2 linked regions of the Piscinibacter gummiphilus genome follow. The main gene of each other region encodes a partner of the protein of the gene in region 2 in a complex. Links are inferred from orthologs where the notes say so. Each region holds a gene or a part of one and is shown on either strand. Other genes may lie near its edges.

Evidence for each region. Proteins that work in one complex are often made in the same cells at the same time.
Region 1: the proteins of hfq (region 2) and A4W93_RS00945 are in contact, whole or in part, in a crystal structure (PDB 3VU3), measured with the Escherichia coli proteins. The link is inferred for Piscinibacter gummiphilus from one-to-one orthologs.

What each region holds. Positions count from the first base shown.
Region 1 is NZ_CP015118.1:213,244-216,936, reverse strand. What follows is about bases 1-2,965. They hold A4W93_RS00945 (catalase), read left to right. Parts: upstream 1-313; coding sequence 314-2,617; downstream 2,618-2,965. Other genes in these bases: A4W93_RS00940 (zinc-binding metallopeptidase family protein), read left to right, coding at 2,689-2,965. In the rest of the region: more of A4W93_RS00940, read left to right, coding at 2,966-3,693.
Region 2 is NZ_CP015118.1:2,904,589-2,908,894, reverse strand. Bases 849-3,698 are described here. They hold hfq (RNA chaperone Hfq), read right to left. Parts: upstream 2,470-3,698; coding sequence 2,227-2,469; downstream 849-2,226. Other genes in these bases: der (ribosome biogenesis GTPase Der), read right to left, coding at 2,567-3,698; hflX (GTPase HflX), read right to left, coding at 948-2,192; hflK (FtsH protease activity modulator HflK), read right to left, coding at 849-894. Also shown: more of hflK, read right to left, coding at 1-848; more of der, read right to left, coding at 3,699-3,904; outer membrane protein assembly factor BamB, read right to left, coding at 3,921-4,306. UniProt on the Escherichia coli protein: RNA chaperone that binds small regulatory RNA (sRNAs) and mRNAs to facilitate mRNA translational regulation in response to envelope stress, environmental stress and changes in metabolite concentrations.

The DNA.
Region 1 (3,693 bases), 2.7 Mb from region 2 along the record:
GCAACGACGCGGCGGCAGCGACCAGTTCTGATCCAGGCCGGTTTACCCGGTCCGCCTGCCATAGGAGCGCCCAATCGACGAATTAGATGGCGCCTATGCACAAAGCGCCCTTGCAGGTACGACGCCTGCCAAGGGCGTTTCTGTTTGAGACCTTCCACTCGACGAGGGACCTACCGTGGCCAAAAAACCTGCTCCTGCTCCCCAGACCGCCCCCGTTTCTAAACCTGCAAGCGGCTCCAAGTCCGCAGCGAAATCCGCTGCACGCAATACCGACAGCGGCCCGGCGAATCCATCTCCGGCGCCTGACAACGATATGCCCGCCCTCAAAGCGGAGCACACCCAGTCGCTCGCAGAGGCGTTCCCCTTCAATGCCACCAAGGCGGGCGAACACGGCATGGCGGCCGGGATGAAGCCTCAACCCGGCGCCACCGCGGTGCCGCGCTCTCGATTGCCGACGGGAAGCACCTTGTCGGAGGCGCAGACCTCACCCAAAGTCGGGACGACGGCGGCCGCGGGGCGCAATGCCACCATCGGCGCCCTCGAGCGCGTGCGCGTGGACTCGACCGGTCAAGTGTTGACCACGAACCAGGGCGTCGCAATCGCCGACAACCAGAACTCCCTCAAGGCAGGCGTGCGCGGGCCCGTGCTGCTGGAGGACTTCATCCTCCGTGACAAGCTCACGCACTTCGACCACGAGCGGATCCCCGAGCGCATCGTGCATGCCCGCGGCTCGGCTGCGCACGGCTATTTCGAGTGCTACGAAGCGCTGACTGAGTTGACCCGCGCGGCGCCGTTTCAAGAAGCGGGCAAGGTCACTCCGGTGTTCGTACGTTTCTCCACCGTCGCGGGCGAACGCGGCAGCAAAGACACGGCCCGCGACGTGCGCGGCTTCGCGGTGAAGTTCTACACCGACGAAGGCAACTGGGATCTGGTGGGCAACAACATCCCCGTGTTCTTCATCCAGGACGCAATGAAGTTTCCCGACCTGGTGCACGCGGTGAAGCCCGAACCGCACCATGCAATGCCGCAGGCCGCGAGCGCTCACGACACGTTCTGGGATTTCGTCTCGCTGATGCCCGAGTCGACCCACATGCTCATGTGGGCGATGAGTGACCGCGCCATTCCCCGCTCGTACGCGACCATGCAGGGGTTCGGAGTCCACACGTACCGGATGGTCAATGCCGAAGGCGACTCGGTCTTCGTCAAGTTCCACTGGAGCCCGAAGGCCGGGACGCACTCCCTGACCTGGGACGAAGCGGTCAAGATCTCCGGCGCCGATCCCGACTACCACCGTCGCGACCTGTGGGAGCGCATCGAAGGGGGCGCGTACCCCGAGTACGAGCTTGCCATCCAGGTGTTCACCGAGGAACAGGCCAACGGCTTCAGTTTCGACGTGCTCGACGCCACGAAGATCGTGCCCGAAGAGTTGGTACCGCTGCGCCCGATCGGGCGCATGGTGCTCAACCGCAACCCGGACAACTTCTTTGCAGAGACTGAGCAGGTGGCGTACTGCACCGCCAACATCATCCCGGGCTTGGACTTCAGCAACGACCCGCTGCTGGCCGGGCGCATCCACTCGTACGTCGACACGCAGATCTCACGCTTGGGTGGTCCCAATTTCCACGAGATTCCCATCAATTCGCCCATCGCGCAGGTTCACAACAACCAGCGCGACGGGATGCACCGGCAAGCCATCCACCGGGGACGCGTCGCCTACGAGCCGAACTCGCTGGCCGGTGGCTGCCCCTTCCAGGCCGGGGCGACCCAGGGATTCGTGTCCGTCGCGGCCCGCCTGCAAGGCAAAGAGGAGCAGGCCAAGGTTCGCGCCAAGCCAGAACTCTTTGCCGAGCACTACCAGCAGGCAACGCTCTTCTACGAAAGCCAGTCCCCTGCCGAGCAGGCGCACATCGCCGCGGCCTTCCGCTTCGAACTGAGCAAGGTCACGGTGCCGGCCATTCGTCAAAGAATGGTGGCGTCTCTGCGCAACGCCTCGGAAGATCTGGCTGCGAAAGTCGCGCAGGGCCTGAACATGCCTCTGCCCGAGCCGATGCCACGCGCCGTCACCGATCCGCCCAAGCCGGAAGTGACGCAGTCGCCCGCGTTGTCCTTGCTGGCCCGCCCTGGCGACGGGTCCATCGCGGGGCGCAAGGTTGCGATTCTGGTGGCCGACGGCGTCGCGGGGGCCGGCGTGACGGCGATTCACGAGGCACTTTTCGCTCGGGGCGCAGTGCCTCGCTTTGCGGCGCCTCGCATCGGACCGGTGCAGACCAGCGACGGCGTGGCCATCGAAGCGGACGTGTCTCTCGAGAACGAACCCGGCTTCCTCTTCGACGCGCTGGTCCTGCCGGACGGGGAGGCGGGGGTCGACGCCCTCGCGGCGGACGCGCACACGTTCGAGTTCATCCGCGACCAGTACCGGCACTGCAAGCCATTGCTGGCGCTCGGTGCGGGCGCTGCGCTGCTGGAGAAAGCCGGGGTGCCCTCGTCCCTTCCCTCGGGAGAACCGGACCTCGGGCTGATCCTGGAGGCGGATGCCGATGCGGGCGCAAAGAAGTTCATTCACGCGATGGCACACCATCGCTACTTCGAGCGGGAAACCGACCCTCCCCTGGTTTGATCGGCTGCCGAGCCAAGCCGCCGTCGCTACAAGCGGCGGCGTTCGTCCAGAACTCACTGCGAGCAAGCGAATTGAAAACACTGCATTGCGAACGCTGTGGCGTGCGCGTCTTCTTCGAGAACGTCACCTGCGGAAACTGCGGCGCATCTCTCGGCTTCGTGCCGTCGGAGCTGGGCATGGGAGCGTTTGAGGTCACTGCTGAGGGCGTCTGGTCCCGACTGTCGGATCGCCCTGCCCAAAGGCCGTGCGCCAACTACACGTCGTACCAGGTGTGCAACTGGATGGTCCCCGCGGAGTCGGGCGATGTGCACTGCGTCAGCTGCCGAACGACGCAGATCCTCCCCTCCCTCGACAAACCGCAGAATCTGTTGCACTGGGCGACGATCGAGCAGTCCAAGCGACGCATGGTCTACAGCCTCCTGTCGATGGGTCTGCCGGTCGTGCCCCGTACGGAGGACACCACGCTTGGTCTTGCCTTCCGATTCCTGGAAGACCAACCGAGCAAACGTGTGCTGACGGGCCACGACAGCGGGGTGATCACCCTGAACGTCGCCGAAGCTGACAACGCACACCGCGAGAAGGTGCGCGCTGCGATGCACGAGCCCTATCGGACACTGCTCGGGCACTTTCGGCACGAGGTGGGGCACTACTACTGGGACGTGCTGATCGACAACACCGAGTGGCTGCCCCGCTATCGCAAGCTCTTCGGCGACGAGCGCGCCGACTACGAGACGGCGCTCAAGCAGCATTACGACTCCCCGAGGGCCGACTGGCAGGACCAGTTCGTCAGCGTCTATGCGAGCTCGCACCCCTGGGAAGATTGGGCCGAGTGCTGGGCGCACTACATGCACTTGCAGGACGGCCTGGAGACGGCCGCCGCGTGGGGCCTGCAGCTCGACAACGCCTTGCCAGGATCGCCTCCGGTCCGCGCATCAGCGCTCGGCTGCGATCCAGACCCGAGCACGGTGGGCCAGGCGCTGGTGGACAGATGGTTGCCCATCTCGCAGTTCGTCAATGCGATGGCCCGAAGCATGGGGGTTCACGACGCCTACCCGTTTGTTGTCCCGCCATCGGTC
Region 2 (4,306 bases):
CTTGGCCTTCGGGATCACGTCGTTGGCATAGGCCTGCCCTTCGTTCTTGAAGCGCTCGCGGTCGGCGTTGGCCTTGAAGGCGTCGTCGAACGCGGCCTGCACCTGCTCGGGGGCCTGCACGCTGCCCACGTTCACGTTGACCACGAGGATGCCGGTGTTGAGCCGGTCGAGCTGCGCCTGCAGCGACTTCATCAGGTCGACGGCGATGGCGTCGCGCTGCTCGTAGAGCACCGAGTCCATCACGCTGCGGCCCACGATCTCGCGCACGGCCGACTCGGCGGCCTGCACCACCGAGGCCTCGGGGTCACGGTTCTCGTAGAGGAACGCACGGGCGTCCTTCAGGCGGTACTGCACGGTGAAGCGGATGTCGACGATGTTCTCGTCCTGCGTGAGCATCGACGATTCGCGCAGGCCGGTGGACTGGGCCACGCTGTTGCGCCCCACTTCCACGGTGCGGACCTGGGTCACGTTGACGGTCTCGTGCGCCTGGAACGGGTAAGGGAAGCGCCAGGTGAAGCCGGCGTTCGCGGTGTGGTCGTACTTGCCGAACGACGTCACCACGGCCTGCTGGCCTTCCTGCACGATGAAGAAGCCGCTGCCGAGCCAGATCAGCACGACGACGCCGGCGATCAGGCCGATGCCGACGCCCGCGTTGCGCATGTCGGGCTGGAAGTTGTTGCCGCCGCCGTTCGGGCCGGTGGGACGCGGACCGCCGCCCTTCCCGCCGAACAGGCCGCTCAGGCGGCGGTTGAAGTCACGCCACATCTCTTCCATGTCCGGCGGGCCGTCGCCACGGTTGCCGCCGTTGTTCAGGATGGGTTGGGGGCGCCCGGCCAGGCGCCAGCGCGCATGGGCTCCGAGGCCGGCGATCAGCGCCGCAAGCGCCGTCGTCACGGCGGAGGTCCGGGCCGTGAAGGAGTCGGGCGATGAGGAGGATCGGCTCATGGTCATTGTGGTTGTTGAGTGTGGTGGTCCTGGGGCGCCCCGGTGCGATCCTCGCCGGTCTCCCCGGCGAGTGCGTTCACCGCCGGGTCCCAGTTGAAGGACGAGTGCATCGAGTTCAAGTCCCCCGACAAGGTTCCCGCGGCAGCGGACGCGAGCAGCCGCCGCAGCTCCGGCAGGCCGGTGCCGTCGAGGGCGCTGACGAACACGCGCGGCACGCGCACGCCGGCGTCGAGTTCGAGCACGTCGACCAGGTCGTGCGGGCGGCGGTCGCCGGCGAGGTTGTCGAGCTTGTTGTAGACGAGCACCTGCGGGATGTCGCCGGCGCCGATGTCGCCGAGCACCCGTGTCACCTCGGCCATCTGCTCCTGGAGCACCGGGCTCGACGCGTCGACGACGTGCAGCAGCAGGTCGGCGTCCGCGGCCTCCTGCAGCGTGGCCTCGAAGGCGTCGACCAGCTTGTGCGGCAGGTCGCGGATGAACCCCACGGTGTCGGACAGCGACACCGACCGGGCCGCCTCCTCGATGTAGAGCTGGCGCGTGGTGGTGTCGAGCGTGGCGAAGAGCTGGTCGGCCGCGTAGGTCTTGGCCTTCACGAGCGCGTTGAACAGCGTGGACTTGCCCGCGTTCGTGTAGCCCACGAGCGAGATGCGGAACGTGCCGCTGCGTTCGCGCGCGCGACGTTGCGTGCCGCGCTGCTTCTTCACGCGCACGAGGCGTTCCTTCACGGACTTGATGCGCTCGCCGATCATGCGGCGGTCGAGTTCGATCTGGGCTTCACCCGGCCCCCCGCGGTTGCCGATGCCACCACGCTGGCGTTCGAGGTGGCTCCACCGGCGCACGAGGCGGGTGGAGAGGTATTGCAGCCGGGCGAGTTCGACCTGCAGCTTGCCCTCGTGGCTCTGCGCCCGGGCGGCGAAGATCTCCAGGATGAGCATGGTGCGGTCGGCCACGGCGACACCGAGGTGCCGCTCGAGGTTGCGCTGCTGCGCCGGCGAGAGCGCCTGGTCGAACAGCACCGCTTCGGCGCGGTGGCCTTCGACCAGGGCCTTGATCTCGTCGGCCTTGCCGGAACCCACGAAGAGCGCCGGATCGGGCGACTTGCGGCGCGCCGTGACACGGGCGACCGGCAGGTCGCCGGCCGATTCGGCCAGCAACGCGAGTTCGTCGAGGGTGCCGTCGAACGGCGAATTGCCGCCGAAGTCGACCCCGACGAGGATCGCCCGAGGAAGGTCGCTCACCGCAGCCAAGGTGCGAGGGTTCCCGGGTGAGGCCGAGCTGGCGTCAGGCCTGTTCAGGGGCGTCCGCCGTGCTGAAGTTGACCGCGCGGCCCGGCACGACGGTGGAGATGGCGTGCTTGTAGACCATCTGGGTCACGGTGTTCCGGAGCAGCACGACGTATTGGTCGAACGACTCGATGTGGCCCTGCAACTTGATGCCATTGACGAGGTAGATCGAGACCGGCACGTGTTCCTTGCGCAGAAGGTTGAGGAACGGGTCTTGGAGAAGTTGGCCTTTGTTGCTCACGATATGCTCCGTGTTTGAGAGAGACGTGGGAGAGAGGGAGGAGACTGCACGTTAACACAGTGCTGCGCCGCGTCAGCCGACTTTGAACAATTGCACCTCAGTCTTTGTCGGTGAAGGGATTCTGCGACGATTTCATCTCGATGCGCAGCGGCGTCCCCGTCAATTTGAAGTGTTCCCGGAAGCGGCCTTCCAGGTAGCGCTTGTAGACGGACGACACGTGTTCCAGCGAGTTGCCGTGGATCACGATGACCGGCGGGTTCATGCCGCCCTGGTGCGCGTAGCGCAGCTTCGGACGGAAGGCCCCCGCCCGCTTCGGTGCCTGCGCCTCCACCGCCTCGTGCAGCAGGCGGGTCAGCACCGGGGTGGACATCTTGCGGAACGCCGAGGCGTGGGCATCGGCGATGGACTGCCACACCGGGCCCAGGCCCTGGCGGCGGATGGCGGAGATGCGCAGCACCGGGGCGAACTTCAGGAACGCGAGGCGCTGGGCGATGGAACGCTCCAGCGTTTCCCGCTGGTAGTCGTCGATGGCGTCCCACTTGTTCACGGCCAGCACCACGGCGCGGCCGCTCTCCAGCACGTAGCCGGCGATGTGGGCGTCCTGCTCGGACACACCCTGCGTGGCGTCGAGCAGCAGCAGCACGACGTTGGCGTCGGCGATGGCCTGCAGCGTCTTGACCACCGAGAACTTCTCGATCGCCTCGAACACCTTGCCCTTGCGGCGCAGGCCGGCCGTGTCGATCAGCTGGAACTTCTGGCCATGGCGCTCGAACGGCACCGTGATGGCGTCACGCGTGGTGCCCGGCATGTCGAACGCCACCAGGCGCTCCTCGCCGAGCCACGTGTTGATCAAGGTGGACTTGCCCACGTTGGGCCGGCCGGCCACGGCCAGGCGGATGGGCTTGTCCTCGACGTCGTCGGCCAGCTCGTCTTCGTCGCCGAAGTCGAAGTCGGCGAGCACCGCGTCGAGCAGGCTGCGGATGCCCTGCCCGTGCGCCGCCGAGATGGGATGGGGCTCGCCCATGCCCAGCTCGTAGAACTCGCCGAGCAGCGGCGACTCGCTCATGCCCTCGGCCTTGTTGACCGCGAGGAACACGCGCTTGTTGACCGAGCGCAGGTAGCGCGAGATGTCGTGGTCCTGGGCCGACAGCCCGGCACGCACGTCGACCACGAACACGACGGCATCGGCCTCGGCCACGGCCTGGCGCGTCTGCTTGGCCATCTCCTTGACGATGCCGGTGGTGCTGTCGGGCTCGAAGCCGCCGGTGTCGACGACGATGAACTCGCGGTCGCCCAGGCGGCCGTCACCGTAGTGGCGGTCGCGGGTGAGGCCGGAGAAGTCCGCGACGATGGCGTCGCGCGTCTTCGTCATGCGGTTGAACAGCGTGGACTTGCCGACGTTGGGCCGGCCGACCACGGCGATGACGGGTTTCATCAGGAACAGCCTCGTGTCATTCGGAACGGAAGGCGAACAGCCCGCCGTCTTCCGTGACGACCAGCGTCACGTTGCCGGCGCGCACCGGCGTCACGTGGATGGCACTGCCATCGGTGCGCGTGCGGGCCACCGGCGTGCCGCTGTCGCGGCCGAACCAGTGCACGTACCCTTCGCTGTCGCCGAAGACCACCGCGAGGCCGGCCATGGCCGGACCCGACAGGCCGCGGTACAGCATCGAATCACCCGACCACGCGACGGAACCGTCGATCGTGCGCCAGGCGGTGAGGCGGTCGATGTTGTCGGCACCGATCACCATGCGGTCGTCGCCGGCGACGCCGTCGTTGCCCGAGGCGTTGCGGGACCACATCAGCGTGCCCCGTTCGGCGTTCACGCAGCCCACCG